Regions from separate parts of the Paenibacillus sp. 01T424 genome, predicted to be linked through region 2. Evidence: riboswitches for the same ligand, from Rfam matches in the RefSeq annotation. Region 2 holds a riboswitch; each other region holds the start of a gene.

The links. Region 2 has a riboswitch for cobalamin ahead of AC1DPK_RS22765 (DUF4430 domain-containing protein). Riboswitches for the same ligand answer to the same signal wherever they lie in the genome.
Region 1: it holds a riboswitch for cobalamin, as region 2 does, so the genes downstream of both, metE (5-methyltetrahydropteroyltriglutamate--homocysteine S-methyltransferase) here and AC1DPK_RS22765 (DUF4430 domain-containing protein) in region 2, are expected to answer to the same signal.
Region 3: it holds a riboswitch for cobalamin, as region 2 does, so the genes downstream of both, AC1DPK_RS03080 (DUF4430 domain-containing protein) here and AC1DPK_RS22765 (DUF4430 domain-containing protein) in region 2, are expected to answer to the same signal.

Annotation. Positions count from the first base shown of each region.
Region 1 is NZ_JBFTPZ010000003.1:101,085-112,170, reverse strand. It holds gene AC1DPK_RS03910 (SDR family oxidoreductase) at 1-724, shown strand, start outside; gene AC1DPK_RS03905 (DUF2332 domain-containing protein) at 854-1,879, shown strand; gene AC1DPK_RS03900 (winged helix-turn-helix domain-containing protein) at 1,952-3,085, shown strand; gene AC1DPK_RS03895 (MFS transporter) at 3,202-4,452, shown strand; gene AC1DPK_RS03890 (HIT domain-containing protein) at 4,491-4,826, shown strand; gene AC1DPK_RS03885 (TVP38/TMEM64 family protein) at 4,927-5,535, shown strand; gene kduI (5-dehydro-4-deoxy-D-glucuronate isomerase) at 5,762-6,592, shown strand; gene AC1DPK_RS03875 (DeoR/GlpR family DNA-binding transcription regulator) at 6,618-7,412, shown strand; gene kduD (2-dehydro-3-deoxy-D-gluconate 5-dehydrogenase KduD) at 7,417-8,172, shown strand; cobalamin riboswitch at 8,317-8,510, shown strand; gene metE (5-methyltetrahydropteroyltriglutamate--homocysteine S-methyltransferase) at 8,660-10,966, shown strand; gene AC1DPK_RS03860 (hypothetical protein) at 11,040-11,086, opposite strand, start outside.
Region 2 is NZ_JBFTPZ010000032.1:42,193-53,278, forward strand. It holds gene AC1DPK_RS22750 (Fe(3+) ABC transporter substrate-binding protein) at 1-41, shown strand, start outside; gene AC1DPK_RS22755 (ABC transporter permease) at 44-1,699, shown strand; gene AC1DPK_RS22760 (ABC transporter ATP-binding protein) at 1,696-2,361, shown strand; cobalamin riboswitch at 2,376-2,576, shown strand; gene AC1DPK_RS22765 (DUF4430 domain-containing protein) at 2,753-3,526, shown strand; gene AC1DPK_RS22770 (energy-coupling factor transporter transmembrane component T) at 3,519-4,388, shown strand; gene AC1DPK_RS22775 (ABC transporter ATP-binding protein) at 4,379-6,028, shown strand; gene AC1DPK_RS22780 (ECF transporter S component) at 6,016-6,702, shown strand; gene AC1DPK_RS22785 (HNH endonuclease) at 6,805-7,449, shown strand; gene AC1DPK_RS22790 (serine hydrolase) at 7,572-9,590, opposite strand; gene AC1DPK_RS22795 (glycosyl hydrolase) at 10,073-11,086, shown strand, end outside.
Region 3 is NZ_JBFTPZ010000002.1:249,167-260,252, reverse strand. It holds gene AC1DPK_RS03105 (DUF5696 domain-containing protein) at 1-344, shown strand, start outside; gene AC1DPK_RS03100 (carbohydrate ABC transporter permease) at 344-1,237, shown strand; gene AC1DPK_RS03095 (carbohydrate ABC transporter permease) at 1,234-2,217, shown strand; gene AC1DPK_RS03090 (ABC transporter substrate-binding protein) at 2,562-3,932, shown strand; gene AC1DPK_RS03085 (methyl-accepting chemotaxis protein) at 4,192-6,177, shown strand; cobalamin riboswitch at 6,325-6,526, shown strand; gene AC1DPK_RS03080 (DUF4430 domain-containing protein) at 6,676-10,410, shown strand; gene AC1DPK_RS03075 (S-layer homology domain-containing protein) at 10,487-11,086, shown strand, end outside.

The sequences.
Region 1 (11,086 bases), on a different contig from region 2:
AATTGGAACAGCGATTTGCCGTTCGCTTGCACGCTTAGGAGCAGACATTTTCTTTACGCATTGGCATGCCTTTGATGAAACGGAAGGCAATGGGGGAGAGAAGGATTGGCCTGAGCAGCTGCGTAAGGAACTAGAAGACTTAGGCGTGAGGGCAAGTCATATGGAAGCGGATTTTGCCGATGTGGAAACTCCTGCCCTTATAATGGAACAGGTAGAAAGGTCGTTAGGCCACGCGACTATTTTAATTAACAACGCCACCTATTGCGTACCTTCCAATTATAAAAGCTTGGATATAAATATATTGGACCAACATTATGCTGTGAATAACCGCGGGCCGATATTGTTAAGCACAGAGTTTGCGAGCAGATTTGAGAAAAACCAAATAAAAGGGACATCGGGCAGAATTATTTTTATGGTTTCAAAAGGGCCTGATCCGAATAATTTGGCTTACATAGCAACAAAAGGCGCATTGATTGGGCTTATCGAGCCGCTATCTGTAGGGTTGGCTCCGCTTCAAATTACAGTAAATGGATTTGATCCAGGTCCCACCGATTCTGGCTGGATGGATGAGCAGATGAAGGCTGGCTTTTTGCCAATGTTCCCTATGGGACGCATCGGTTTGCCGGAGGATGCAGCTAAAGCAATCAGCTTCTTGGCGAGTGACGAATCACAGTGGATAACCGGGCAAGTTATAAAATCTGAAGGCGGTTTTTTAGGTAAATAGCTGATTTTGTCCTTTATCATCCTACGTACACGTGATAAAAGAAATCTATATAGTTTATAAAATCATTGAAATATAATTTATCGATAGCCATGATACAATGCCGTTAAGTGGGAAAATGGAGGGATGGCATTGTTGAACAAACCTATTTTGACTGAGCAATTTATGGTGTTCGCGACGAGGGAATGCAAAGGCTCAAGCCGTTTGTATGAACAGCTATCATTAGCCATTGCAGATGATGATGAAATGCTTCAGATGGCTTCTTATTGCAGAGAAGGCCAGCCAGTTCCCAATCTTTTTTTTGCTGCGGTTCAGTACTTGCTGGACAAAGAGAGCAGCCACGAACTGCAAAAGTTTTACGGCAGCATAGTTAACGATCCGAGAGATGCGGCGGAGGCATTCCCTTTTTTTAAACACTTTTGCCTTCAGCATAAAAACGAAATTGTTCAACTGCTCCAAAGCAAGCTTGTACAAACGAATGAGGTTAGACGCTGTGCTTACTTGTATCCTGCTTTTTGTTATATGTATCAAAAAACGAACAAACCATTAGCAATCATTGAAATCGGCACAAGTGCGGGGCTGCAGCTTTTTTGGGATAAGTATAGTTATCAATACAACAATAGTGAAACCTATGGAAATATAGATGCTGAACTGGTACTGCACTCGGAAGTTCGTGGAGACATTGCCTTGCATCTCCTAAAACAAAGTCCGCCAGTGATTGCAAGGATAGGAATAGATTTGCACGTTAATAATCTGGAAGAGGAAGACGATTATCTTTGGTTAAAGTCGTTGATTTGGCCTGAGCATAATGAGCGGATTGTGAATTTTGACAAAGCAGCTTCTTTATTAAAAGGGCAGCAGATGGAGTTGTTTCAGGGGAATGGCGTGAAACGACTTGCTGAAATGGTTGCTAAAATAACGGAGGATTGTGTTATTGGTGTGTTTCACACCCATGTAGCCAACCAAATGACTCATGACGACAAAGTTGAATTAACAGACAGCATTAGGAGAATAGGGCAACAAAGAGATATATTTCACCTCTACAATAATATGTGGGACCCAAATCTTCATCTTGATTATTATTTGGAGGGCAAGGTGCAATCGAAAACGTTAGCGGAAACAGATGGTCATGGCCGTTGGTTTCGGTGGATGCTTTGATCCTACCTCGTTCATTGTGGATTTAACGAAAGAGCATAATTTCAGCGCGCAGGGATAGAGGTCGAGAGATTTATGGAATGGGATGCGGGTGCTTACACCGTTGCATGGAAAGCACAAAAGATTGTACTGCTTCCGAAGGAATATGCGCTGCTGCATTTCATGCACAGCCATGCAGGGCAAACGCTGTCGCGCGAACAGCTGCTAGACAACGTCTGGCCAATGGAGGCGCCGGTAGATCGTACAGTAGATGATCACATTTACCGGCTGCGGCGCAAGCTTGCACAATGGTCGCCGACTATTCAGATCGATACGGTACGTGGACTCGGTTATCGACTGCTGCTGAAGCAGGAAGGTTTGAATGACAACCCACTAATCGAGCTGCCTTCGTTCACGAAGGAGCTAAGCGGAATCGTCAGCACTTATTTGCGCTATGGAAGAGGAGATGCGCTCCTCATGCTGACTCGAAATGAGCAAGTATTAGGCTTTAAGGTGGACCCAACCTTAAAGCTTTTATTTCGCGTAATGGAAGGCGATGTACGTTTTATTGTGCGGGAGGAGGAGGGCTCATTTGCAGATCGTGCCTTCCTTTTGCTGTACTTATATCAGTTTATTGACCCGCAGGACAACCGTGAGTATGTGGCGATCGTTCGTAGGCAACAGGTGCTGGCGCAGTTATGGCAAAACGAGCTCGAAACGATGTCGATCATCAGCATGCTGATGGATTGGGGAGAGTTCGAGGCTGCCAAGGAAAAGCTGGATTTGCTTAAAGCAGAAGTGAAGCGGAATAACTGGGAAGGGCTCATCCCCTACACCGCTAATCTAGAGCTGGAATTTGTGCTGCGCGCTGAGCTGTGGTCAGAAGTTGAATCGGCTGCAGAGGTTGTTGAGGCGAAGCTCAAACAGTTTCCTTATCAACGCGAGGAGGGGCATTATCGTATTTTGAAGGGGATAGCGCTTTATCGTTCGAACAGAAAATCCGGCTTGTCCTTTATTGAACAGGGATTCTCGCTGCTGAAGCAGTCGCATTTTTTAGCCAATCTGTTAAACAGCTATCACACCCTTCTGATCATAACCAAGGTGCATGGCTGGGGAGCAGACCGGGATTACTTTGTGAAGGAATGGAGCCGGTTAACGGCACAGATTGGGCTGGATGATATTGCAAAACAGGTAAAGGAGCAGCTTCAAGCTGAGCTGAAATCCTACTAATAATTCTCTAGTAAATTTCTATTAAATCTCTATTTAATCTTTATTCATGCTCTGATATTGCTCTGATAATTGTCCGGTATCGTTGGTTCTATCAACTCATACCGGAGGTTATCAAGATGGAAAATGCAAAAACGAATGATCCGATTTGGCGCCCGCTGCGGGCAAAAAGCTTCCGCCAGCTGTTTATTGGCCAGCTGTTGTCCGACCTTGCGAATTGGCTTGATTTTATAGCGCTTAGCGCATTAATTGTTTATGCATGGAATCACGGCTCTATGGCAGTTGCCGCTTTATCGATCTGTGTCGGTTTGCCTTATGTCATTGTGGGACCGTTGATGAGTGTGCGTCTAAGTTATATTTCCGGAAAAAGCTTGTTAATCGGATGCGATCTATTGCGATTTGTATTCGTGCTGGCCATGGCTTGGGCGCCGTCACTTCCTATTCTCCTGCTATTGGTATTGCTTAAGCACAGCATGAGCGCTGTATTTGATCCGGTTAGGCAAAGCGCTGTTAAACGAATCGTTGACCGGCATTTGCTGGCGCAGGCCTCTTCACTCAGCCAAATGTCGGTTAATTTGACGAAGGTATTGGGACCTATGATCGGCGGAGCAATAATGGCATGGCTCGGAGCAACGGTTCCATTTATCATAAGCGCTATATTGTATGCACTATCAGCTCTGATGCTCAGTTTTATCCCGTCTTGGAGAGGACAGAAGGAGCAAGCGGCAAAATCATCCGGCGGATTAAGGGTTGCCTGGGAGCATGTGATGCGCAGGCCGCTCCTGAAGGCGGTCATTATGTATGCTGCTTCTTTGTTTTTCCTTATCTTTTTGTATGATGGTTTGTTCGTTTTGCTGGCGAAGGAATCGGGAATGGCTGAGAATTTATTCGGACTGCTCATTGGCTCGGTTGGTGCAGGCAGTGTTGCCGGCGCTTTACTGGCAGGACAATGGAGCGGGTGGAAGCAGCGGCCGCTTACCCATATGACGAAAGCGGGTATCGTAACTGGATTTCTCGTTATTGCGGTAGGAATTAGCGGAATGGGCATATTCCAAGCGGAGCTCGCTTTGTGGCTGCCGTTATGTGCGGCACTTGGCTTTTACAGCGCACAAAGCGCGGTGCCGTTTGGCTATGTGCTGCAAATAGAGACGACGGATGAAACGGTTGGTCCTGTGTTTGCGTTAGCGAATGCTTTTCAGACGAGCTCTATGCTCATTGCACCGGTAATAGGGGCGATGATGGCTTCGTGGTGGAGTGTCGGCAGTGTATTCCTCGGTGTTGGGGTAGCTACAACAGGAATAGCGGCTATTTACCTTTATTACAGTGAGACGAAGGTAAATAAGCAGCGGCTAGAGGAGAAAGCATTTTGAAATAAAAGTATAACATTAGAAAAGGTGGTATTACACGAATGTCTGAGGACTTTTATTGTGATGAAGTATTAAGCGGCCGAACATCTGTACAGAAGGTGATTGAGACGGATCGAGTACTTGCTTATCACCATACCAAACCATTTTATCCCGTCCACATTGTTGCAATTCCAAAAAAACATATCTCCTCATTGCTTACTTTAGAAGCGGCAGACAATGACCTGTTTCTTGAGTTAATGGATGTCGTAAAAAAAGCAGCCACTCAAGTGGAATCCGAACATGGTGCTTGCAGAGTCATCACTAATTTAGGCAAATATCAAGACTCTAAACATCTTCACTTTCACATCGTTTACGGCCAACCTTTAAACAAGAACTGAACGACTGATCACTGGCTATCTTAAATTTGACACAATGCATTGCTCGTATTTATCTTCAATAATGATAAGCTGGAGATATCTACTATTCAGGGGTACAACGATGCTCAAAAAAACAGGTTTAGCTGCTTTGTATGCCAGTATTGCTTTTCTTATTTATCGTTTTGGTGATGTGATTTTGACGTGGTTTCAGCAAGCGGATAATGTGCCGCTCGTCGTCATTATGGCAACGCTCGTCGCACTATTTCCTGTCATCCCGTATCCCGTAATCGGCGGGCTCATTGGTGCTGCTCTTGGCCCAGTGTTAGGCGCGGCAGTGACTTGGACGGGCTCAGCGGCAGCATCCATTGTGATGTTTCTGTTTATCCGCTATGGCTATCAAGAGTGGGGGAAGAAATTTCTCTACCGTTATCCAAGCATCGGAAAACTAACGGTGATGTTTGAGCAGAATGCTTTTCTGACGATTATGTTTGCTCGGCTCATTCCGTTCATTCCATCCATTGCAGTTAATATGTACTCTGCGCTAAGCCGTGTTTCCTTTACCGTTTATGCGATCGCCTCATCGATTGGCAAAATTCCAGCGATGCTGCTGTTCGCCACGATCGGTGATACGCTTATGACGGACCCAAGAAACGTATTTGTTACCGTCTTAGTATACGGCTTGTTTATGGCGGTATCTCTTTTTGTTTATCGAAAGTGGAAGCTTCAGTAGATTTTCTCTAAAACAACAGAAGGCCTCTTCGCAAATGATGCGCGCAGAGGTCGTTTTTTTGTTGTACACTCTTCTCGAAAATAAAATGTTCCTGCTAATCCAAAATGTTTAAAATGTTCTTTTTATGTTCGTAAATGTGTGTTATTATAAAAACGAACAATAACAAACATTAGCGTAGCTTGCGAGGCGAGTCTAACGCAAATAACTTTTAGGAGGCTTTTATCCAATGGAAGTACGCCATACTACGAATCCTACTGATGTGAAGCAATATGATACGGAACGTCTGCGCAGCGAGTTTTTGATCGAAAGCTTGTTTGAGCAAGATCAATTAAAAATGACATATACGCATTATGACAGAATGGTTGTAGGCGGAGCATTGCCTGTGAACGAGACGCTTGAGCTGGAGGATGCTGCAACGCTAAAAACCGAATATTTCTTGGAGCGCCGCGAGGTTGGTTTCTTGAATATTGGCGGACCTGCTTCGATTTCCGTTGATGGGGAAGTATACGAGCTGAATAAGCTCGACGTGCTTTATGTTGGCAAGGGCAAACGTCAGGTGCTGCTTTCAAGTGTCGATAAAGCGAACCCTGCGAAGCTTTATTTCTGTTCCGCGCTTGCGCATGCTGAAATTGCAACACGCAAGATGACGATGGAGGAAGCGAATCCGACTCATCTTGGTTCGCAGGAGACTTCCAATGAACGTATTCTTTATAAATATATCCACGCAGACGGCATCCAAAGCTGCCAGCTTATGCTTGGTGTAACGAGCTTGAAAACGGGAAGCGTCTGGAATACGATGCCTTCGCATGTCCATGACCGCCGCATGGAAGCATACTTATACTTCGACATGAATGATGATGCTCGCGTATTCCATATGATGGGCGAGCCTTCGCAGACGAGACATCTTGTTGTTGCCAACGACCAAGCGATTCTTTCACCGCCATGGTCGATCCACTCAGGAGTGGGCACAAGCAATTATACATTCTGCTGGTCGATGGCTGGAGAGAACTACACATTTACAGATATGGACGCCGTACCTGCAAGCGAGCTAAAATAGAAACATTCGCTACAGGGGGTGCACTATGCTTGCTGCCGAACGGCATCGTAAGATTATAGATAAATTGGAGCAGCTTGGCGCGGTTAAAGTTTCCGAGCTAAGCGAGCTGTTTCAAGTCACGGAGAAAACGGTTCGTGAAGATTTAGAGAAGCTGGAAGAGAAGGGATTGCTGAAACGGACTCATGGCGGAGCTGTGCCCCAGCATAGAGGCGAAGACAGCCTTTATCCGCTGCAATTCCCAAATAGCAAGCATCAGCGGGAGAAGGCGGCGATTGCGGAGCTTGCTCTTTCCTGCATCGAGCCTAATGATATTATTGCGCTTGATGCTGGCAGTACTACGCTCGAAATGGCAAAACGTCTGCCCAACATCCCGGTTACGGTGCTTACGAACGATCTGCTTATCATTCGGGAGCTGACTGCGAAGGACCAAGTAAGGCTTGTTATTCCTGGGGGCTACCGGCATAACAATTTGCTTATCGGCGCAGAATCGCAGGAATGGATTAAACGACTGAATGTACACAAGCTGTTTCTTTCCACAACCGGCATTCATATGGAATATGGGCTTACCATATTCACAGAAGAATTGACGAAGCTGAAGAAGCTGTATATGGAAAATGCCAAGGTCGTCTACTGCCTTGCCGATCATAACAAATTCGATAAGGGTGCACTAATAACGTTTGCCGGTTTGCATGAAATTGACTATATCATCACAGACGAAGGTATAGATGCGGACGTTGCGGCGAGGTATGAGTCACAAAATATAAAAATGATGAAAGCAGCGCTTTCGGAAAATGGGAAGCGTACTAAAGGTAGGAGCTGAGCCGATGAGTTTGTTTGATTTGACGGGTAAAACAGCTGTCGTCACAGGTGCAGGGCGCGGGCTTGGGGAAGCGATTGCGCTTGGATTAGCACGAGCGGGTGCGGATATCGCGCTTGTCACGAACCAAACGCCTGCTGACAAAACGGCAGCAGCGATAAGAGAGCTTGGACGCAAAGCGATTACAATTCAGACCGATATTGCTGACCGAACGAAGCTTGCTGGAATTGTTGATCGTACAGTTGAAGAACTGGGACGCATCGATATTTTGGTCAACAACGCGGGTATCATTCGCCGCACGCCCGCTGCAGAGCATAGCTACGAGGACTGGCAGGATGTACTCGATGTTAACTTGAATTCTGTATTTCTCCTTTCCCAGCTGGCTGGGAAACATATGATTGAACAGGGCTCAGGGAAAATTATTAACATTGCGTCGATGTTAACCTTCCAAGGCGGAATTAATGTTCCGGGCTATACGTCCAGCAAACATGCCGTTGCCGGTCTTACCAAAGCGCTTGCTAGCGAATGGGCAGCTAAAGGCTTGCAGGTAAATGCGATAGCCCCAGGCTACATGAGTACAGACAACACCGAAGCGCTTCGCGAGGATCCTGTTCGCAGTGCTCAAATTTTGCAGCGCATACCAGCGGGACGCTGGGGTACATCGCAGGATTTGATTGGACCAGCGGTGTTCCTAGCCTCTTCAGCTTCTGATTATATGAACGGCCATATTTTGGCTGTTGATGGCGGTTGGCTGGTTAGGTAATTATATAAAAAACCAATAAGGCTTTCCTTTTACAGCGCAGGCTGCTTAGAGGAGAGTCTTTTTTTGATATTATAGTGATTTCCATTGTATGGTTATTATTTTGCGTGTATAGTTATTCGTGATCCTAAAAAATGCGATCAACAACTGAAATAAGTGGAAATAGGTGCTCTTGCTGTATAGCTTGAGCTTAAAAGGGAAGTCCGGTGCAAAACCGACGCGGTCCCGCCACTGTAACAGAGGAGTCTAAGCGCTAACGCCACTGATCTTAACCGGTTGGGAAGGCAAGCTTACGATGATGATTCTGGAGCCAGGAGACCTGCCTATTTGAACGACACTGATTTTACCTACGGGAGATAGGGAGGTGTTAAGACAGAACCGCTGTTTATTAAAACGCCGGGCGTCTTTACCTTTGCTTCTTTAAGGTAACGACGCTCTTTTTTGTGCTTTTATTTCATAATAATCACATTTATTAGGAGGAAATATGAACGTGAGCAAACTGCAAAACAGTGTACTTGGATATCCGCGTATCGGCGAAAATCGGGAATGGAAAAAAGCGCTTGAAGCTTTTTGGAAAGGTGATTTGGACGAAACGATATTCCTTCAAACGCTTGAAAGCATTCGTCTAAACAACTTGAAGCTGCAAAAAGATAAAGGAATTTCGCTAATTCCTGTTAATGATTTTACGTTGTATGATCAAATGCTGGATACTGCAGCGATGTTTGGCCTTGTGCCAGATCGTTTTTCCTATGATGGAGGTCCTGTTCCCGTACAGACCTACTACGCAATGGCGAGAGGGACACAGGAAGCACAAGCCTGCGAGATGACCAAATGGTTTAATACCAACTATCACTATATCGTGCCAGAACTTGCGGGTGCTGCGCCGGTACTGACGGAAAACCGTCCGCTAATTGCGTACCGCGAAGCCAAAGAAAAGCTTGGCATTGAAGGTAAACCTGTCATTATCGGTCTATACACCTTCCTCAAGCTGTCGAAGGGCTACGATGCCAAGCAGCTTCCGCAGCTCATTGAGCAGTTTATACCGCTTTATGCTCAGCTGCTTAAGGAGCTTGAGCAAGAAGGCGTACAATGGGTGCAAATCGATGAGCCCATCCTTGTTACCTCTATCTCTGAGGAAGAGATGCAATGGGTTGAATCGATTTATGCAAGGCTGAACCAAGCAGCGCCAGCGCTTAACATAATGCTTCAAACGTATTTTGAGGCGGTTGAGCATTATGAAGCTGTAGTTGCTCTCCCGGTACAAGCGATCGGTTTGGATTTCGTTCATGGTTTGGAGCAAAACTTGAAGTCGCTGGAGCAATTTGGTTATCCGAAGGATAAGCTCGCTGGTATCGGACTTGTAGACGGACGCAACATTTGGCGCTCAGACTATAAGCAAAAGCTCGAATTGCTGCAAAAGCTTTCCGCATACATTCCAGCTGAGCGCACGATCATTCAATCGTCATGCAGCCTGCTGCATGTGCCGGTAACGGCAAAAAACGAAACCAATCTGCCAGTAGAGCTGCGTGAGGCGCTTGCATTCGCGGAAGAAAAGCTGGATGAAATTGTGTGGCTAAGTGAAACAGCGACTGTAAATGAGGCGGACATCTCAGAACTGCGCAAGCTTGAGCTTAAGCTTAACGGCGAGCGGATTCATCATTTATCCATTTCTCCTGCCCGCAATCGCCAAGCTGCTGATGCAGCAGCGATAGCGGCGCATCCTTCAACGAGGCAGAAGCCATTTGCGGAGAGACAAAAGCTGCAGCAGCAAAAGTGGAATTTGCCGTTCCTTCCAACAACAACAATCGGCAGCTTCCCGCAAACGCTGGATGTACGCCAAGCAAGGCAAAAATGGAGAAAAAACGAGCTCAGCTCGCAGGACTACGCTTCCTTTATCAACGATAAAATTAAAAATTGGATTGAAATCCAAGAAGAGCTTAACATAGACGTCCTCGTTCATGGTGAATTTGAGCGTACGGACATGGTCGAATTTTTCGGAGAGAAGCTGGATGGGTTCGCATTTACAAAAGCCGGCTGGGTTCAATCGTATGGTTCCCGCTGCGTAAAGCCGCCGGCCATTTATGGCGATGTTGTATTTACTGAGCCAATGACAGTAACCGAAAGCGTGTATGCGCAGTCGCTGACAAGCCGTCCGGTAAAAGGGATGCTGACGGGGCCGATTACGATTTTAAACTGGTCATTTGTTCGCAACGATATCACACGCGAGCAGGTCGCATACCAAATTGCGCTTGCACTCTCAGAGGAAGTAAAGGCGCTTGAGAGCGCAGGTATAGAGATGATCCAGGTTGATGAGCCAGCTTTGCGAGAAGGCTTGCCGCTTAAACGCAGTGATTGGGATGCCTATTTAAAATGGGGCGTGCATGCGTTCCGTCTATCGACTTCAGCTGTGCGTGACACAACACAAATTCATACACATATGTGTTATTGTGAGTTCCATGATATTATCGATTCCATTCTTGCGCTGGATGCGGATGTCATCTCCATTGAAACCTCGCGCAGCCATGGCGAGCTGATTCATAGCTTTGAGGAGAACACCTATGACCAAGGCATCGGCTTAGGCGTTTACGATATTCACAGCCCGCGTGTACCTTCAGTGGAAGAAATGGTCAGCATGATCGAGCGCGCCATTAAAGTGCTAGATCCTGCGCTCTTCTGGATTAATCCGGACTGCGGCTTGAAAACACGCGGAATGGAAGAAACGGTTGCTTCACTACGCAACATGATGCTGGCTACTTACCAAGTCAGAGAGCAGCGTGCTGCATTAGCGAAGGTTTAATCCCTAAATACAATAAGACAGTCCAGAACTAGGTTATCTGTTCTGGACTGCCTTTTTTTTCTTATGAACGAAATTAATCCAAAGAGATGTAGGAGACGGAACGTTGACGCAAAACAGACT
Region 2 (11,086 bases):
AAAAAGCAGTCGAGCTTCTGGCTAAGGCAGGTTGGAAATAAAAATGATGGCTTCCATCTCTTTGCGAAATTTAAAGAGAATATTGAACGGCTGGGTTATATTGAGCGTAATAGGGGCCATCATGGCCCTTATTCCGTCTCTTTATATTTTTTTCGGTTTGTTTGACAAACCGAATGAAAACTGGCAGCAAATCAAAGAGTATATGCTGTTTGAATCTGTCGTTCAATCTTTATATCTTGTAGTAGGATCGGTGTTTTTCTCCGTTATCATCGGCGTGTCGCTTGCATGGCTTGTTGCAGCCTATGATTTCCCGATGCGGAAGTTCTTTCACTTTGCATTTTTGCTGCCACTGGCTATTCCACCATATATTGCAGCTTATACTTACGGTTCTATGCTGAGCTATACGGGCAGCATACAAGTTTTTATGCGAAATACGCTCGGCGTAACCCCTAACCAAGCTTATTTTGATATATTGTCCATGAAAGGCGCTATTTTCATATTTTCAATGTTTTTATTTCCTTACATTTATTTGATGACCAAAACCTTTATGGAGAAGCAAAGCGCAGCTTTCATAGAAAACGCAAGATTGCTCGGCAAAGGGCAGCTTCATATCTTTTTCCGAATCGTATTGCCTTTGTCGCAGGCTGCAATTATCGGCGGAGCCAGCCTCGTCGCATTTGAGGTACTGAATGATTTTGGAGTAACAAAACATTTTGGCATTGCTTCGTTTACTGCAACGATTTTCAAAACATGGTTTGGTATGTATGACGTTGATTCTGCCCTGAGATTATCTGCGCTCCTAATGAGCGCTATTATTGGATTGTTTATTATGGAGAGACTGCTTCGCAGGCGAAAAATGTATCATTCCGCGACAAGCAAGCTTAATCCGCTTAAACGAAGGAAGTTATCCTATTTAGGGACAGCTGCTGCTATTTTTGTGAGCACGGTTATATTTGCCCTTTCGTTCGCTATTCCAGTAGTTCAGCTCCTCGTTTGGGCGACATGGACATATCAAGATGTATTGAACAGCAAATTTGCGCAGCTCGTCTCAAACACGCTTTTGGTTTCCATTGTTGCGATTACCGTGTTGATGCTGCTTGCAGTTATTGTCGCCAATGTAAGCCGGAGCCTGAATCGATCGCTTTTGTCGCTTGCAGCAACAAAGCTAATTTTAATGGGCTACTCTATCCCGGGTGCTGTTTTGTCCATTGGCGTGCTTGCTTTGTTTATTTCCCTAGACCATCAATTAAGCGGCGTCTATTCATGGTTAGGTTTTGGATCGAGCAAGCTCGTACTCAGCATGTCGCTCGTAATGCTTATTTTCGCCTATGTAATCCGCTTCCTTGGTGTAGGATTTAATGCGGTGGAAGCGGGATTTGATAAAATAGGCAATCGTTATTCTGAAGCTTCCAGAACGCTCGGCATCGGTATGACTGCTACCTTCTTCAAAGTTGACTTGCCTTTAATAAAAGGATCCATATTAGCAGGCTTCCTGCTTACCTTTATGGAAATTATGAAGGAGCTGCCGCTGACGCTGCTGCTGCGCCCGTTTAATTTTGAGACGCTAGCGACAAAAGCCTATCAATATGCAAGCGATGAGCAAATTCATCAAGCTTCGGTACCGTCTTTATTCATAATCACGGTGGGAATGGCAACTGTTTTTGTTTATCATCGGTTGGGAGAGAAGAAATCCAGATGAACTTTTTTGAGCTGACTAACGTTTCTTTTAGCTATGACAATGGGAAAAAGAGTGTATTGGAAAACTTTACGATGCAAATGCAGAAGGGTGAAGTTGTTGGAGTGCTTGGTCAAAGCGGTTGCGGGAAAAGCACGCTGCTGCGGATTATTGCCGGGCTTGAGATTCCTGCCTCGGGACGTATTGCCGCTGGCGGCAGGGTTTTAGTAGATGATCAGCAGTTTATTCAGCCTGAGCAGCGCGGCATAGGCATGGTGTTTCAGGATTATGCGTTGTTTCCTCATCTGACTGTCGGTCAAAATATATTATTTGGTTTACATCGATTATCAAGAAAAGATAGATTCAAACGGCTGGATGAAATGCTGGAGCTGATACAGTTAAATGATTTCGTCAAGCGTTATCCGCATGAGCTTAGCGGCGGTCAGCAGCAGCGTGTTGCTTTTGCTCGTGCGCTTGCCCCGTCTCCCTTGATGCTGTTGATGGATGAGCCATTTAGCAGTTTGGATTCACACTTAAAGCAAAGCATTCGGGAGGAGCTGAAGCGATTGCTTCACAAAGCCCAAATTACGTGTATGTTCGTCACCCATGATCAAGAGGATGCAGCTGCTATTTGCGATCGAATCATTCAAATCCCATATAGACAAACCCCAGCAATCCCGATATGATTGATTAAATAATCGCATAATTGAATAGAGAAGGTGCAAACAAAAGCATGCTTTTGTTTGCTTAATAGGGAAGTCCGGTTCAATGCCGGCGCGGTCCCGCCACTGTATGTGAAGAGTGATTCTCTGCAAATGCCACTGTCCGATTCAAGGATGGGAAGGTGTGAGAATCGCGTTGACGCACAAGCCAGGAAACCTGCCTTTTTTATTTTGTTTCTCATTCTTCGGGGGTAAAGAATGTGGAGGCGTAATCGTTTTGCAGGACGCATCATATATTTTAGTTATATACGGTTGCTATTCTTACATTCGGCATGCAGATCCCCTAATAGAAGGGGGTCTTTTTTTTATTGTTAAGGTTTGTGTGAATGAGACAAAAAGGAGCAGAAAAGAGACGATGGCAAAGATCTACAAGAAATGGTTACCAAGCTTAATCATCCTATGGCTGTTTATTGGTTTATTAGCTGGCTGTGCCAGTCCGGCACAAAGCGTTAATTCCAATACCAATCAAGTGCAAACCAGCAACGAAGGACAAGTGGGAAAAGAAGCGGAGAAAGCCGCTGATGAGCAGCCAACGAGTACTTCAGCATCAGAAACGGCAGAGGCAACGCAGTTGCCTAGCGAAGATAAAGATCAAGATAACGCGAAGGCAACCGACAACGCTGGCGGTAAGCAAGCAACGCCTTCCCCGAAGCCGAAGCAGACAAATGAGCCAAAACTGGATGATCCAAAAACGAAGCCTACTACTTCTGCGAAACCAACCAAAACAGACAGTGCGGCTACAGCGAAGCCCGTCACGCCTGTTGCAACGCCGAATCCTATGCAGACGGTTACGATTTCAATTGTCGCGGACAAAGATACGGGAACGGTGCTTGCACCAACAGCCGTAGAGTTCAAGAAGGACGATACCGTTCTAGATGTATTGAAGAAAATTACGAGAAAAAACAAAATACAAATGGAATACAGAGGTGTTAAAGGCGGTGCTTATATCGAAGGCATCGATAATATTTACGAATTCGATCTGGGTGCGAAGAGCGGCTGGATGTACCGAGTAAACGGTGAGTTTCCTAACAAGGGCGCCGGGGTTTACAAGGTTAATGAAGGTGATGTTATTGAATGGTTGTACACGACTGATCTTGGCGAGGATATAGGAGCAAAATTCGATGAATAGTGCGTTCGGTTCGGTACATCCGGTTACGAGCTTCAGTTATTATGCAGGAGTCATTACATTCGGCATGCTCTTATTTCATCCTGTTTTCTTATTGACGTCACTTGCTGCGATTACGGTAATTATTGTCATTCATGGCGAAGGGAAGCGGCTGCTTAAGCTGCTTCCTTATTATGTTCTAATGGGCGGTTTAGTTGCTGTTCTTAACCCGCTGTTTTCTCATCGCGGGCGGCATATTTTATTTTATTTTATGGATCAGCCGATCACGTTGGAAGCTATTTTATATGGTGTGACGATGATGCTATCTTTATTGTGCATTTTACTAGCCTTTGTATCGTTTCAGCAGATTGTTACGACGGAGAAATGGATGTATTTATTTTCACGAGTCGCTCCGCGAACTGCACTGCTAACCTCGATGTCGATTCGGTTCGTACCGCTTTTCTTGCGGAGACTGGATCAAATTACTACGGTTCAACGAATAAAAGGGGTTTCGATTCTCGAAGGCAGCTTGAAAAAACGGAGCAAGGATGGCATGCTGCTCGTTCGTGTGCTGTTGACCTGGTCCTTGGAGGAGGCGCTTCAGACCGCTGATTCTATGAAAGCTAGAGGGTATGGCGCAGCTAAACGAAGCTCTTATGTCATCTATCGTATGGATCGTAGAGATTGGTATGTTCTATTGTTTCTTGGAGCAATGGCACTAGTATGCATTTGGGGCTGGATGCAAGGTTTTGGTGTGCTTACTATTTACCCGCGTCTGGAAACAATGCAGTTTCATAGGGGGGAAGGCATTGCATACGCTTGCTATTGCGCCTTTCTGTTAACACCAGTCGTACTTGAAGAAATGGAGAGAAGGTCATGGAAGTAATTCAGGTTGATCAATTGACGTTCCATTATCCGGAATCAACGGTTGCAGCACTCGATAACATTACTTTAAATATCAAGCCAGGCGATTTTGTCGTCCTTTGTGGGGCATCCGGCTGCGGCAAAACGACGCTGCTTCGGCACTTGAAAAAAGAAACGCAGCCTACGGGGAAACGCTCAGGCACCATTAAGTATAATCGTGTATTGCTAGAGGAACTGCCTGCGGTCGAGGCGGCTGAACAGATCGGCATGGTGTTTCAAAACCCTGAAAATCAAATTGTGATGGATCAGGTATGGCATGAGCTGGCTTTTTCCATGGAAAATGTCGGCTATGGGCAAGCGGTTATGCGTAAACGACTAGCCGAAATGAGCCATTTCTTTGGGCTGGATGAGCTGATTAACAAATCCGTTCATGAAATATCGGGGGGACAGAAGCAGCTGATCAATCTTGCTTCAGTATTGCTGCTGCAGCCAAAGCTGCTTCTATTAGATGAGCCCACCTCTCAGCTTGATCCGGTAGCGGCGCGAGATTTTCTGCAGTTTATTTATCGGCTGAATCAGGAAATGTCGATGACGGTTATTATAAGCGAGCATCGGCTGGAGGATGTTATTCCACTTGCAGATCGAATCATTCTGCTGGAGGAAGGCAAAGTGAAATACGACGCGCCGCCGAGAGAGCTATGCCGGCTCGTTGGTGTTGATGCAGCGCAGAAAGAAATGCCATACCTGCCTTCCGTTACGAAGCTGTTTCTATCTGCCCAGAAGGCTGGCAGCCTACCAGAAGCAAATCAAATTCCGCTTACCGTGCGTGAAGGGAAGAAGTGGCTCTCCAATGTTTTCGGCGTACATACAATAGGCGCAAATCATTCAGTAATCAACGAAAGCAGCGAGCTCGAAAAAAAGGAATGGCTGCTTGCTTGTGATGAAATAACGTTTAAATACGAAAAAGCGAGTGCAGAGGTGTTGAAGAAGCTGTCGCTTAACGTGTACAAGCATGAGTTTTTGGCGGTGCTTGGCGGCAACGGGGCTGGAAAAACAACGATGCTGCAAATGATGGCCGGATTATTAAAGCCGCAGCGAGGCAAGCTGAAGCGGGATAAATCGATTAAAGTTGGTTATTTGGCGCAAAATCCACTGCTTTATTTTAGCTACGATACAGTTGAAGAGGAGCTTCAGCGAATGGCGGATTACGCCAAACTCGATGATCGGGATCGGAAAATAGCTCAGGTTGTCGATTCCCTGCAGATTTCCTCTATTTTGCCGAAGCATCCTTATGATTTGAGCGGAGGAGAGCAGCAGAGAGCGGCGTTAGCCTTAGTGCTGCTTGGTGAGCCGGATGTTCTATGCTTGGATGAGCCGACAAAGGGGCTTGATCCCATAGCCAAGCAGCGAACAGCGGAGCTGCTGCAGCAGTTATGCCATGCAGGCAAAACCATAGTCATGGTCACACATGATATTGAATTTGCTGCCGAGCATGCAACGCGCTGCGCGATGCTGTTTGATGGAGCAATATCTGCTGAGTCGGAGCCGGCGCAATTTTTTGGTACTAATTATTTTTACACAACAGCCATCAATCGAACGGTGCGTGAATGGCTGCCAGAAGCGCTGACGACAGAGGATGTGATTGCAACGTGGGCAAAATAAAGCTCTGGTTCATTGCCAGCATTGGACTGTTCATCGCAGCTATGGCCTTATCCTCTGCCATTTCCGATGATCATTATTTAATGCTAAGTATCGTGCTGCTATTTGTCACGATGATTCCTTTTTTTGCAAGGTTTGAGAGACGGAAGATCGAAGCGCGCGAGATTGTTATCCTTGCTGTGCTGGCGGCCATTGCGGCCATTAGCCGCGTACCGTTTGCGCCGCTGCCGAGCGTTCAGCCCACATCCTTCGTGATCATTATTGCTGCGATTGTGTTTGGAGCTGAATTGGGCTTCATTATCGGCGCAATAGCTGCAGTCGTATCGAATATCTTTCTAGGTCAGGGCCCGTGGACGCCATGGCAAATGTTTTGCTGGGGGATGATCGGGGCTAGCGCGGGGTGGCTGCGAAATACTTGGCTCATCAAAACAAAGACCGGCTTGCTCGTATTTGGTTTTGGATGGGGCTTCTTGTTTGGCTGGATTATGAATATTTGGTTTATCATCGGATTGCCGGACGCGCTGAGCTGGAATTTGATTTTTGTTGCCTACATTCAAAGCTTTTATTTTGATCTTGCGCATGCGCTGTCCAATGTTTTTTTCCTCGCCGTGTTTGGGAGCAGCTGGATTGCCATTTTGCAGCGCTTCAAGAGGAAATACGGTTTATTGGAATCATAGGTTATGTGCTATTTTCCCCTCGAACCTATATTAATGCTACAATAGTATAAAAACACGAGGGGACGAATTCGGCTGCGTAGCTAATCATATGCTCCGGAAAAAATGATGGATGATACAGAACCTCTTGCTACCAAACCATGCGCCATTTGCAAGGAAACGAAACCGCTCTCTGAGTTTCTGCGGCGAACGGGCAAACGAGCCGGCGCTGGTGCAAGGCGCGGTGCATGCCGAGCTTGCAGGCAGGCGAAAGCGGCTTTAGCTCCATTGCCTGATGTTCAACTTAATGATTATAAAGCAATACGAAGAAAAGCTCATCCCAGCAAACCATTCCCGGTTCCACCGATGACATCCATAACGCTGCAGAATGATCCGGCAGCACTAAAACCTACGCGTCAAGGTACGATTTGGATGAGAGGCAAGACGGATAAAGGACGGCGATGGTATCAAGAAATTGAGCCAGAGCTTGCGATAACGCTGGTAAAGGAGCATGCTGCGGTTATCGTCAATCGCTATACGATACGCCGATTGTTCAGCAATAAGGAATTCCGGCGCTACATCTTGGAGCGTGACCATCACATTTGTTATTTTTGCGGGGAGCAGGGTGATACGATCGATCATATGCTGCCGCGCGCTAAGGGCGGGCATACAACGCCGGTTAATTGTGTCTGTGCTTGCAATGCTTGCAACCAATCGAAGGCGGATCAAGACTTGCAAACGTTTATGAACGGTGATGAGCTTATTCCTTAGAAGCATTAATGAATGATTGAGTGATCCGTATGTTGTACTGCTTTCGTTACAACTAACGTTTATACAAAAAAAGACTGCATAGTCCGCCTTGATGAAGGGCGACTACGCAGTCTTTTTTTGTATTAGATGCCTGCACTTGACGCAAATAATTTAGCGAAACGGTTTAAAATCACAGCAGCTTCCTTATTGAGCAGCGGATCTCTCGAACGGAAATCAGTACCTTTATCTGTCGTTTTTATTTCTGGTCCATATAAGCGAGCTCCAACAATGAATTGAACCGCTTCTTCGGCCCAAGCTGAAGTCTTGCCGCTCAGTTTCGCTGGAATGGGAGGGAAACCAAGAAAACGTGATAATCGATAGATAATGACAGCAGCTTCTTCCCTTGTGATCGTTCGGTCTGGTTCAAACCTCTGGGCTGAAGTACCACTTAATACGTGAATCTCTAGCAGTGTTTGAATTTCTGATTCATATGGATGAGCCTTTAGATCCGTGAATTTAGAGGATTGGTGTGATTTGGTAATACCAGCTAGTCGTACAATCTGAGCTGCGAATTGTGCACGAGTCGTGTTTCCTTCTGGTTCGAAAAGGGTAGACGTTTGATTCAAAACCCCGCCCAAATCACGTAAAGTATAAATGTCATCGGCATACGGATGATTGCGCGGTACATCAGAATAGTTAGGTGATGGGGTTATACGTTCACACCAAGCATCAATAAGTAAATAATAAAAGTATGAGATATTGCCAGCTTCATCTCTTTTAAATGCGCCAAGTTTTCCATCTTCATCTTGGAACAGCAGCTCGCCAACGGGTTTTAGTTTCCTGGTGCTATTGGGTCCGGCAACGGATAAATAACCATCTTCCGCCTTTACTTTGTAATAAACGAGCGGGGCGCGCAAATACTGGTAGCTGCCTTCAAAGCGTGCTAATTGTGCCTTGGTTAGTGCAATGGCTGGCCGCTCTTTCTCAGTTTTAGGGTAATAATGATCCATAAACGCGGCGAACAGCTGCTCACGTATATCGCTGGCATCGCTGTTCGTTACAACAAATCCGCCTACCTTTTGTTCAGGCAGCAGCCACATCCACGAATGATAGCCCTCCAAATCTCCACCCTTTCCAATGACAGTCTCGCCATTGAAATCTTCTTGGAAAAACATCTCAAAACCTAAAGCCATGTTCGGAATTTCTGAATGAATGCCAACCTGTATCCGCTGCATCTCCTTAACTGTATTTTCCTGTAAAATACGATTTTCTCCAAGCTTGCCGCCATTTAATTGAGCGAGCATAAATTTGCTCATATCCGTGCCTGTTGCGAACATGCCCCCGTCTGGCGCTATTGTAGGCGTGAGCTGGTATTGCGGCCAAGGCTCCTTTAATTGGTTATAGCCGGTAGCAAGGTTTTCCAGCACTTTATCCGTCATCCGGAAATCACTGTTTGTCATTTGCAGCGGACGGAATATTTGATCATCAATGACTTGTTCGAATGGCTTGCCTGTCACATTTTGCACGATTAATCCTTGATAATTGAAAGCTAAATTATCATAGCGATAAGCCGCTCCCGGCTTACGCACGATGGTAGGTAAATTCTCTTTAATATATTGTTCGAGAGGATAGTCTTTACGGGTCGCATCTGGAGCAGTCAACACATCTGTTTTGTCGAAACCTGTTGTATGAGTCAATAAATGTCGCATCGTTAGTTTGCTGCCGGTCTCATTGGGAATCGTCACACCTTTCAAATAGGGGCTTACATCCTGATCCAAATCTATTTTGCCTTCTTCTACGAGCTGCATGACGGCTGTTGCTGTAAATACTTTGGATATGGAAGCTATTCTGAACATGGTTTTATCAGGATCAACAGGTTTCTTGCTCTCCACATCGGCATAACCATAACCTTTGTTCAGCAGCACTTTATCATTGCCCACCACTACCACTGCACTACCAGCTAGCGAGCTCGCAACCTCTGGACGTTTAAAGAACTCATCGACAAACGCCTCAACTTCCTTAGCATCCTTGGGGCCAGTTGCACCTGCTGCCTCAACGCTCCTTGCAGGAAATGAGATGGCAGAAAAGGCGATCACCGCTGCGAGCAGGGCGGGTGCCCAAGCTTTCCTACTTTTCCTTCTTTGTTGAAACATCAACATCATTGATTTCCATCCTTTCAAGTAATATGTAATTTATTTCCTCTTAACTTTAATGGAATCGCCATTTCATCAAATCAGTCATTGGTCTAATTGTTACCTAGACTTTAGTCGAAAGAGAGGTTTTGTTTGCAAGGTTTATGAAAATTGTTATTCGTTTGAGCTAGCAAATGAGACAAAGTACAGCATTTATACGGCTAAATTCGACAATAACAAAATAATTAATTGTTATTGTAAAGTTATTTATTATTTGTATTGCAAAAATAATGTTATTTATGTTATCTTCTCAATAACGAAATGCAGCTTGTAAATTTACCCATGCAGCAAGATGCTCCTGTTCATGTAACTTAGCTACTTACGTCTACTAAATGTAGAAAGGAGGTGATTCATTTTTGAAAGCGTTTTCCGGCGGGGCTGATTATACTATCGCAAGGCGGCACGTCCCAAAAGCATAGCTTCATCATTATGAATTAGAGGTGACGAATGAAATGGATTTTAACTACCGATGGGGAACACGCAAGGTTTTGTTTTATGCTTTGATCCTAACGTTTGTTATGGGGGCCATTCCTCTCTACCCTTATGTAAACGCGACTGCATCTGCTATTAAATATGAAGCAGCTAGTGCAGAAGTAGAGGGCGCTGCACAATTTTTAACTACAACTGCAGGAGGTGACATTCAATATATTGGAAACGGTTACATTTCATTTTTCACTGGTGATCAGGGAGCTGCAACCTTTCATGTTCAAGCAGCAGCAACTGGCTTATATAAGCTGAACATTGGTTATTACTCGCCTTATGGACGGAAGGTAACGTCGCTGCTCGTAAACGGTCAGAGCAACGGGGAGATTGAGCTGCCTGCAATTGCGGAAGCTGGCTCTGTTTCATCAGAAGCTTCCGCAGGGAGAGTTATGCTGAAACAAGGTGACAATACGATTCGTTTTGAAAGAGGCTGGGGTTATTATGGCATTGAATACATTACGCTTGAATCCGCGGATACCGTTACTGTGCCAGATACCAGCCAATATGAAGCGGAAGCGGGGATTTTGGCGGGTGGAGCAGAAATACGCGCTACTGGAAACGGCTATTCCGGCGACGGTTATGTTTTTATTCCTGGAGGATCTGTTCAGATAGATGTATCGGCTTCTGCTGAAGGTTTTTATACGCTGGATTTTGGTTACAGAGCTTCTTACGGCTTCAAAAAGACGCTAATAACCATTAATAAAAATCAAGCCGGGGCTTCAGGGTTTGAAGTTGATCTTAATGAATCAGCTGAATTTGTTGAAATATCGGCAGGTAAGGTTTTTTTGAATGCAGGAAACAACACGATAACCTTTGATGCCAATTGGAGTTGGTATGACATTGATTATATAAAGCTCACTCCAATGCCTATCGAGAATAAAGAGCATCAGGTTCCAAAGTCGTTAATCAACCCAAATGCAACAAGGGAAGCGCGTGCGCTCATGAATTATTTAGTTGATAACTACGGCAAAAACATCATTTCC
Region 3 (11,086 bases), on a different contig from region 2:
ATTCGTTTGGAGATGGCAATCTTCGTAATGATGTAGAAACTGAGTTTTTAAAAGCCATTGAATACGGAGCTGTTCCTTCTTTCTTCCTCACACATGAGGATTCACGGAAGCTCAAGTACACGGCTGCGAGTTTCTTATTCAGCAGTCAATATGAGAAGTGGACAGACCGCATTTTAAAGGAATACGAGGCTTTTGATTCCCTAGCAGGTTTGTATTCCCAAACGATTGAAAACCACGAAAAGCTGTCTGAAAATCGGTTTGCTACCGTTTATGAGGACGGCACACGGGTAATCGTCGATTATAACAGCAAGACGTTCGTCGTAGAGAAGGGAGTGGGCGCCTAATGCAAGCAAAAGCTAGAGTCCGTGCAGCGCGCCTTCATCTCTGGAAGCGCTACGGAATGGGACTGCTGTTCATGCTGCCATGGATTATTGGGTTTGCGATGTTCGTCATTATCCCGATTAGCTGGTCGTTATTTATGTCCTTTAACAAGGTGCAAGTAGCGGTCGGAGGATTTAAATATGAATGGGTTGGATTGCGCAATTTTCGGGATGCTTTTTTGAAAGATAACATTTTCCCAATTGAACTTATCACTTATTTCCAAGAAATGCTGCTGATGGTTCCGATCATCGTTATTTTTGCCCTGCTGATCTCATTAATGCTGAATCAGAAATTTCCTGGACGATTTATTTTCCGCGCGTTGTTTTTTCTTCCAGTTATTTTTGCAACAGGGCAAGTGCTCTCAGAGCTGTTCTTGCAAGGAGCGGGAGATATTCCATTCCTGGAGCAGTACAATTTGCTTCCGATAGTTGAGGAATATGTTGGAAAGCAATTTGCAGAGACCGTAATGGCAGTTTTGGGCAAAGCGATTCTAATTTTATGGTATTCCGGTGTGCAGATTCTTATCTTTATTGCGGGTTTCCAGACGATTTCACCGACGATTTATGAGGCTGTGCGGATCGATGGCGCCTCCCCTTGGGACAGCTTCTGGAAAATAACGCTGCCAGCCTGTGTGCCATTCATCAGCTTGAATGTGCTCTACACGATTATCGACCTGTTCACATTCCCGCTTAATCCTGTGCTGAAGCATATCAAAGACAACATGTTTAAGGTCGATACCGGTTACGGCTACGCCAGTGCGCTCGCTTGGATTTATTTTGGACTCATCTTCGCGCTGATCGCCCTCGTATTATGGCTGTTTAACCGGAGCCTCAAGACAAGGAGGGTACATTCATGATTACTGCGATGAAGTCTGAGTTCGAGAAGGTTAGCCGCAGCGTAAGGGGAGTTCTATGGGGCCGCAAAGCCCAGAAAACAAAAATGCTTGTGCTCGGACGAAGCTTGTCTGACGGTTTGCTGGCGAAGCTCATCATTTATTTGCTGCTCTCGATTGTCGCTTACCTTTATTTACAGCCGATTCTTTATATGGTCAGCACGATGTTTAAGAACATGAGTGATCTCCTTGATCCGACGGTAAAGTGGATTCCGCGCGAGATTACTTGGGAAAATGTGACGAAAGCGCTGAAAGGTCTGCAATACCCGGAAGCACTCAGAAACACTGCCCTTATATCGGTGACATGCTCGCTCGTACAGGTCATTATTTGTGCGATGACCGGCTATGCGCTTGCTAGGCTGGAGCTGCCATTCAAGGGACTTTTTACGGCGCTAATCATATTGACCTTCTTGATTCCGCCGCAGGTTATCATCATTCCGCTTTACGTTATATTCAGCAAGCTCGGCTTGTTGAATTCGATTTTTGTGTTTCTCATACCGGCTATATTCGGGCAAGGCCTTAAGGGAGCATTATTTATTCTCATTTTCCGGCAGTTTTTCAAAGCGCAGCCGCCAAGCTTGGAGGAGGCAGCGAAGCTGGATGGAGCTTCTACAGCGAGGCTGTTTTTCGGAATTATGCTGCCTCTTGCAAGGTCAGCGTGCTTAGTCGTGTTTCTCTTCTCATTTATTTGGTACTGGAACATGTATTATGAGCCATCGATGTTTCTTACCAAAGGTTTCACGCCGCTGTCGATCCGCCTAGATATGCTGGAGGATGTGCTGAATCCGTCCTTGCTCGGTAATACTCGAACCATCGTTAATCCGATTACGGAGAGCACCAAAATGGCCGCAGCCTTCCTTATCATTTTACCGCCAATCATCGTGTTTATGTTCCTTCAGCGCTGGTTCGTTAGCGGTATTGAAAGAACGGGAATTGTTGAATAGTTCGCTTTCTGCGCTAAGGCGCAGCAGCTCTTTGGGGGGGTGGTGTTTCGGCAAACAGCTGCTGGAACGGTTTCAACGTTATAAAGAATGCTAAACCGCAAAAAACGAGGGGAAGGCTTACGAAACTAAGCTTATGCTTACGAAGCTAGTTTTGCTCTACAAAACTTAAAGCTTAAGCTTACGAAGCCAGTTTTGCTTCACAAAACTTAAAGCTTATGCTTACGAAGCCAGTTTTGCTTCACAAAACTAAGCTTATGCTTACGAAGCCAGTTTTGCTCTACAAAACTTAAAGCTTATGCTTACGAAGCTAGTTTTGCTTCACAAAACTTTTAGGAGGCCAAAAAATGAAAAACAAAAGCGCTTTGACATGGATGTTGTGTATGGTCTTGTTATTTTCAGTCGTTCTCTCGGCTTGCTCCGGCAATGGAGAAAAGAATAAAACGACTAACACTCCTTCTAATAATACAGCGACAGATGCACCTACCGATGATGCAGCCAAACCGGCTACAGAAGAGAAGCATGAGCCTGTTACGATTAAACTCATTTCATGGTCCGATTCCTACACGGAATTATACAAAATGTTTAACGAAAAATATCCATGGATTACAATTGAACAGGTTCCTGTAAACGGCAAACCAATTATGGAGATCATCGCTACTTTGGAAGCGGCAGGAACACCAGCCGATTTAACTTGGATCGACAGTGATTTGATCTCGTTTGACCAAGCTGGCTTGGTTGAGGATTTGACTCCTTATATCGAGAAGGATATGACATTCCAAGATGTTCAGCTGCCTCAAGGATTTTTTGATACGATGACGTATAAAGACAAAAAATTGGCTGTGCCATTCGTTGACGTACCGATGTGGATTCTCGTCAATAAAGATTTGCTTGCTAAGCATGGTGTTGAAATGCCAGCAAATGATTGGACTTACGATGATTTCCGCGATGTAGCCAAAAAAATTACCGATCCAGAAGCAGGGGAATATGGCTTAACGACACAGCCAGAATTTCAAATGCGCGTTCTTAGCACAAAAGCAATTGCTGACGGACATGCTGCAAACATTCATTACTTAAATGAAGATTTGACACAAAGCTTGCTCAATACGCCAGATGTAATGAACGATGTTAGATGGCTTTCAGATTTTGTGTGGAAAGACGGCTCCATGCAGAGCAATGCGAAAGCTAAGGAACAAGGCGATGTATCGAGAGAATTTATTAACGGTAAAACGGGCTTTGCGATCGGCGGAGACTGGGTGCTTCCAGGCCTCAAAAAGGATGCAAAATTTGAATGGGATGTTTTGCCTTTCCCAAGAGGAAAAGTAAGCCAACCAGGTTATAGTATTTATGGTCCGCTTTCACTGCTCAGCGGTTCCAAGCATAAAGAAGAAGCTTTCCTATGGATTAGCTTCCAATTCTCCAAAGAAGCGCAAAAATGGAAGATTGACCAAGGAGCAAATGCTTCGGTCATCGATCCTGAATTGACCGCTTATTATGATGAAACGCCAATGTGGGAAGGCAAAAACAAGGAAGCTGTTAAAATTGCAAAGGAAAATGCAAAAATACAGCCGGGCGTAACCGTTCCTGCTTGGTCTGAATACAACTGGAACAATATTTTGAATGAAATTATTTTTGATGGAGCAGATATTAATAAACTGATTCCAGAAACGGAAAAATGGAATAAGCGGACGCTAGAGGTTCGTGAATCATTGAAATAATCGGAGTCTACCTTTAGTAGGCTAATCTCGAAATCACCCTATGTCGCTTAGTTTGCGGCAATAGGGTGATTTTTTTGTATTAATAAGGTATGTGGATAGCCTAAGCTTAGTAATTCATAAACTTAGTCATATAAAATAATTAATAATTTCAATATAAATATGTATTATTTAAGAAGTTTCAATCTAATTGGTTTAATTTACATAACATTTTAGTTAAACTGGTTTAATATAGATAAATTAACAGTGGGGGTTATCAAAAATGAAGATGGGATTACGCTCGTTGACGAATAAATTTATGCTAGTCATGGCCGCCGCATTAGTCATAATCGTTAGTGTGATTCTCATGTATGAATGGAAATCCACTCGTATAGCTGTCGAGCAGCAGCTTCTGGACAAGGGTCGCACGATGGTTTTATCGCTAGCTCGCACACTTGAGAATATTACGGAGCAGGATTTTAAAACAGGTGTTGTGCTGGAGGATGGAACGAAATGGGACGGAAATAAGCTAAAGGAGGATTTTTTCAACGATACATTGACTGTAAATCCCGAAAGTGAGAAAGTGGCTGAAAAAAGGCTAAAGGACTCATCCTATGCGGGGAAAGAATCGATTTTGTACAATGGAGAGTCCATTCCGCTATCTCAATATGAACTGAAATATGATAGTGCCTATGACCGTTATACGGATTACCGCTGGCAAGGCATAATGGATAGTTTTCTGACGGAGGAAAATGTTATTTTTGCTATTGCAGGCGCTTATTCAGAAAATCCGAATTTTGCGGGCTATATCCCAACACATAATAGCATTTACAGCCCTATGGGAGAAGAATCAAAAGATGCTTGGGGCGACGAGGGACTTCTTAGTCAAAACTACCGGGCCAATCGGATTTTTAACGATAAAACAGGCTACAATGCCGCTACGAATACGAAGACGGATGATGTCCTCCTGCAAAAATATAATAGACTAATAGACGGGAAAACGGTAGAAACGTGGGATATTTCCTACCCATTAATTATCGATGGCAAACATTGGGGGGGCGTACGTGTTGCATTGTCTAAAGAAAAGGCAGATGCGCTCATCGCTTCAGAAAGAACGATGGTTGTCATGCAATTTGGTGGCCTGATGGCTGTTGTATTGGTCGTTTTGTTTCTTCTATCACAATTTATGGTAGGACGTAAGCTTCGTAATATTGTTCATGCTGCAATTAATCTTAATTCTAGCGAAGCGGATCTTACCTATCGTATAGAAAATAAAGGAAATGATGAAATTGCTCGCCTAGGCGAAGAAATCAATCATTTCATTGCCCATATGCAAGGCTTAATGCGGACGATTCGGAACAATGCCGCATCCGTATCGGATTTTGCAGGCCGATTGGGTGTAGGCTCGCAGCAAAGCCGAGAGCTCTCCTCGCAGCTTGCTTCCTCTGTGAATGAGATGGCAATTGGCGCGGAAAATCAAGCGGACGGAGCAGTTGAGGCAGCAAGGTCTATGGAGGAAATGGCGACGAGCGTAGGAAGGATTGCTCACTCCTCGAGCCAAATGTCTGAAGCGTCGAACGATATGCTGCAAGCAGCGGAGCTGGGCCATGAAAAATCGGATCATGCGGTTGGTCAAATGGAGCGGCTTGGCGCGGCAACGGCTTCGATATCACGAGTGATTGGAGAGCTTAATGAGCGCTCATCCGAAATCCAAGAGATGGCAGGCACGATTGCTGCCATTGCAAATCAGACGAATTTACTCGCTCTAAACGCTGCTATAGAAGCGGCACATGCAGGGGAGTATGGCCGTGGATTTGCAGTAGTATCAAGTGAAGTGAGAAAGCTGGCGGAACAGGCTTCGGCACATGCGGGCCATATCGAAGAAACGATTAATGAGGTGCTAGCCTTGACTGCCGATGCTGTTGGCGCGGTCACTGCAGGAGAGCAAGAAATGGAACAAGGATTACTCATCGTTCAGGAGCTGAAGGTATCTTTTGACACGATATGGAAGGAATCCCGCCTTGTTGCCTCACAAATTGAAGACGTATCTGCTTCAACGGAGGAGATGGCAGCAGGCAGCGAGGAAGTGAGCGCTTCCGTTGAATCGATGGCGCAGGTCGCCAAGGATACTTCAACTCATGCTGCGCAATCGGCAGCAGACACTGAGCGGCAAAATCAGCTCGCAGCTGAAACGCAGCAGCTTGCTTCATCTGTAAATGAGCTTTCGGAGGAGCTTCAGCGCTCGATTACGAGATTTAAAATTGAGTAATTTGTAGCTGAAGTAGATTTATGATGAAATACGAGTCATAGTCACAATAAATTGAATAGAGAATTGTACAAGTTGAAAAAAAACGGTCAGAACCTTTGTCTAATCCTTTCAAATTTGATACAATTCACAAAACAAGCACTTACAATTTCATAGAATAGCTAATATGGTGCTGCCGTGAATCTATCATTCACAAGCAGCTTAATAGGGAAGTTCGGTCAAAATCCGACGCGGTCCCGCCACTGTATCGCGGAGCAGACGATCATGTTGTCCACTGTCATATCACGACGGGAAGGAGATCGTCTAAGCAATGAAGCGAAGCCAGGAGACCTGCCATAGGAGCGCTCTATATTTCTCACGAGGATGGGAGGGAGATGTTTATTCGTGCTTTTGCAATAGGTGGATTCCTATGCTTCCATGCGCACGTGTTTATCCAAACATCTTTCCACAAACGGAAAGATGTTTTTTTGTTGCCAAAAATGATTAAAGGGAGAGAAAACATTGCTTAATTTAAAAAGATTTATGAAAAAGAGTTTGCCTGCAATTTTAAGTTTTGTATTGGTGTTTACTTTATTTGCACCACAAGTAGGTAAAGCGGCAGATCATTCTGCGAATACGTCATTGAATGAGATGATTGATAAGACGGTTGAGTATTATAAAAATAGAAATACAACATTGAATTCTTGGTGGGAAATTGTTGCCCTTTGGGGTGCTGGAGAAAACCTGCAGGATGGCAGTTGGAAGCTGCCTAGTTGGAAGACCGTGGATCCGGGGTTGAAGCCTAATGATAGTGATACAACTCATATCCGCTATATTTATTCATTACTCGCGATGGGTGAAGATCCTGCGCATGCGTGGGAAACGGATCGAAATCTGTATGCGGAGTTAGCTGCACAACTAAATAAGGATACAGGGTCATTCGCCGGTTCAACAAACAGGCATATGTGGGCGATGCATGCACTTGACACGGGTGCAAAGCTTGGGAGTGACGTTGGTAGCTGGGATGATACCTCAAAGAATAAGGCATTAAAATATCTATTAAGTAAACAGTTGAATGACGGTGGATTTGCATTTTTTGGAAAAGATTCTGATCCTGATATGACTGGTATGGGGCTGCTTGCACTCGGCAATTATCAGAATGATAGTGCTGTTCAAGCTGCGATTGTAAGAGTGAAAAATTATTTGCAAACTATAAAGTTAAACCAAGAAAATGTCATGTATGGAAAAAACTCGAGCAGCACTTCTGCCGTAGTAAGCGGATTAACAGCCGTTGGCGAGGATATGTTGTCTGATGTCTGGATGGCTAATGACAAATCAGTACTTGATACTTATTCATTGTTCCAGCTCCAGAATGGAGCATTTAAGAACGATTTAGATAAAGGTTCTAATTCAATCGCTACAGAGCAAGCACTTGTTGCACTTGCTGATATTAAAAATCAGAAAACGGTATGGCAACGTTTAGGTGAAATAAAACTTCCTGTCTTTGTTAACACAAAGGTTAAAGTTGATGGTATTTCTCAAAGTATTTATGATCAGAAAACGGTTAGTTTAAAACAGAATGAAAAGCCAGTTACAGCACTCGATGCTCTAAAAAAGGCACTTAATACAGCAAATCCACCTATCACTTTCAATATTGTAAATAGTAGTATTGGTTCATATGTTCAAGGAATTGCTGGACAAGAAGCTGGTTCATTTGGCGGCTGGGATGGATGGATGTACGAGGTCAATGGCATTGCGCCAGATGTAGGTGCAGATGCATACCAGCTTAAAGAAAATGATGAGGTCCGATTCTATTACAGTCGTTACCCTGCGCTCTCTACAACAACARAGCTGAACACCGGCTCAGTTGATCCTATTGTCGACGTTAAGCTTGTGGGTGATCATTTCAGCAGCGAAGCGACTATTGCAAGCAACTGGGCTATTGATTCGGATGCGTCAGGACTGACGATTAAATCAATCGAGAAGACGAACGATCAGCACATTAAGATTAGTCTTTTGGGCAAAGCAAAAGACAAGCCATTTACACTACAAGCATTAGCAGCAGCTTCAGAGAGTAAGAAGGAGAGCGAACCGTTTCCGGTTTTAGTTTCTGATTCTGTGACTGTAAATTTTCAGGTTGATGGCATTTCATCACCAATTTATACGAAGCAAACGGTGACACTTAAGAATACAGAAAACCCAGTAATGGTTTTAGATGTATTTAAAAATGCCCTTGATCGAGCAGAGCCAAAGATTGGTTATAAAATAACGGAAAGCAACTTCGGCCCTTATGTATCAGAAATAGCTGGGGAAGCAGCCGGCAGTCTTGGCGGCTGGGACGGCTGGATGTATGAAGTAAATGGGATTGCTCCAGAAGTTGGCGCAGACGCATATGAGCTTAAGGAAAAAGATGTCGTTCGCTTCTATTACAGCAGATATGCTGAACTTTCTACACAATCAACGATTACAAGTGGTGCTGATAATCCGTCGATTGACGTAAAGCTTGCTGGTGACGAGTTCACTAGCGTTGCGGCCAATATCGAAAATTGGACTATTGATACTGGAAATACAGATCTAAAAGTAAAATCACTTGTTCAAGATGGCAAGAACATAAATATTTCTTTTGAAGGTACAGCAAAAGGCGGAACAATAACGGTTAAAGCATTAGCTGCTGCGTTAGTTGGCAAAAAAGAATCCGATCCAATTGTAATCGCTATACCTCGTGAAGTGAGTGAAACAACGGATCAAAATTTTGCAATTCATGAGAATGAGAAGGTTGTCACTCTTGGTACAGCAAGCAATTCGCATGTAACTAACAATATCAGTCTTACATTTACATCGGCTGCATTGCCACAGGTAACAGCTATTCGTGGTACGACAACGTTGGAGATTCCAGCTAATACAAAGGTTACATCAACATGGGATCAAAAGCTGCTGCTTCCTAAAAATTTGAGCATAGATGATAGCGGTCTAACGACTAAGTTGAATAGTGTTTTGTCTGCTGACAATAAAAAAGTCGATGGAATTTCAATTCGCATACAAGCGGGCGGAAATGAAAAAATACAATTTAATCAACATGTTACCCTTACTATTAAAGGTCAAGGCGATAAAGAAGTTGGATTTGTAGATCAAGCAGGTGTGTTCACGCAAATTAAGAAATATGCTGATTCATCAGCTCGTACGGATGAGGTCTATGCTTATAATCAGAACGGCGATCTTATTATTAAAACAAAGCATTTTACAGAGTTCTTAGCTTATACAACAACGACAGCTTCGACAGGTGGAGATGGTGGTACTCTTCCGGTAGCGGAGACCATTACTCTATCAGTTGAAAAGAAAACTGTCAGCACCGGTGATTTGGTTGCTCCATTCACTGTAACTCTTAAACAAGGTGATACTGCCTTTACTGCACTTAAACGAGTACTTGAAGAGAAGGGTGTTTCTTTAAAATATATAGGTTCGGATTCAAGTATTTATGTACAAGCTATTGGTGGTCTTGCCGAATTTGATCATGGTGAGAAAAGCGGTTGGATGTACTCTGTTAACGGAACCTTCCCGCAAATAAGTGCAGGTTCGTATGTGCTAAAAAAAGGAGATAATGTTCGCTGGCAATATACGAAGGATCTAGGTGCGGATATTGGAGCAATTATTCCGGGCGACACTGGCGGACAGGTTCCTGGAACAGACCCAGAAGTGAAACCAGATCCATCTGCAACGAAATACTCAGATGAATCAAAAATTGCAAGCTGGGCTTTGGAAGCAGTAAACAAAGCAACGGCACTAGGCTTCATGCAAGGCACAAGCACGAGCAATGCAACATTCGAGCCTAAACGTAATTTGACACGTGCTGAATTTGCAGCGCTAATGGTTAAGTACTCCGGAGCAGACCCTATTATGGAGGATTCCGGCTTTAAGGATGTTAACAGTGGGGCATGGTATTATGGTTATGTTAAAGCAGCCAAAGAAAAAGGATTGATGTCAGGTGTAACTGAAACTTCTTTTGCACCGAACCAACCGATTACAAGACAAGAAATGGCTGCCGTTTTAGTTAGACTTAAAGGTCTAGCTGATGAGAATGCACCACAAGCAGCAATTAAGGATCGTGACGCTGTTGCAGCGTGGGCTGTTCCTTATGTAAATGTAGCTTACCAAAAAGGTCTGATGACAGGAGATAACGGCAAGTTTAATCCACAAGCTCTTGTTACACGTGAGATGGCAGCTGTTACGATCATCCGACTTCATGAATTGAAATCATAATATACTAAGCTGTCTCGTAGGCTATTGCAATAGCTGCGGGACAGCTATTTTCTTGAAAGGAGAGTGTGGATTCAGGATGAACAAAAAATATGTATCGCATAAACCATTATTATTGCTGGTTATATACGCATTAATGCTTTCTTGCGTCAGTTCGGCTCTGCTGCCTATGCAGCGCGCAGCAGCGGCAGAAACGATGGCGGTAGAGAATGAAATGACATCAGCCGCGAAACAAATCTTAAGCAGCGGCACGATTAGCGATTGGGAAGCGATTGCCTTATATCGGTCTGGTCATGCGGTGCCAGCAAGCTATTTGAGCGGGCTGACTTCTTATTTAAAAGAGAACAAAGGTGAATTCCGCAAAGTAACCGACCTTGAACGAATGGCTATTGCGATTAGAGCGGCAGGTGAAGATGCAACCTCCTTCGCAGGCTACAATCTCATTCAAAGCATCTACAATCATTCGAGAATGACGAATCAAGGCACAAATGGCGTGATTTTTGCATTGATTGCTTTGGATAGCGGTATCTACGAGGTGCCTACAAACGCTTTATGGACACGTGCGAAGTTAATAGACTGGCTGCTCAGCCAGCAAAATACGAGTGGAGCATTCCCGCTGTCGGAAAAATCCGAGGATAATTTAGATATAACCGCCATGGCGATAAGCGCACTCGCTCCT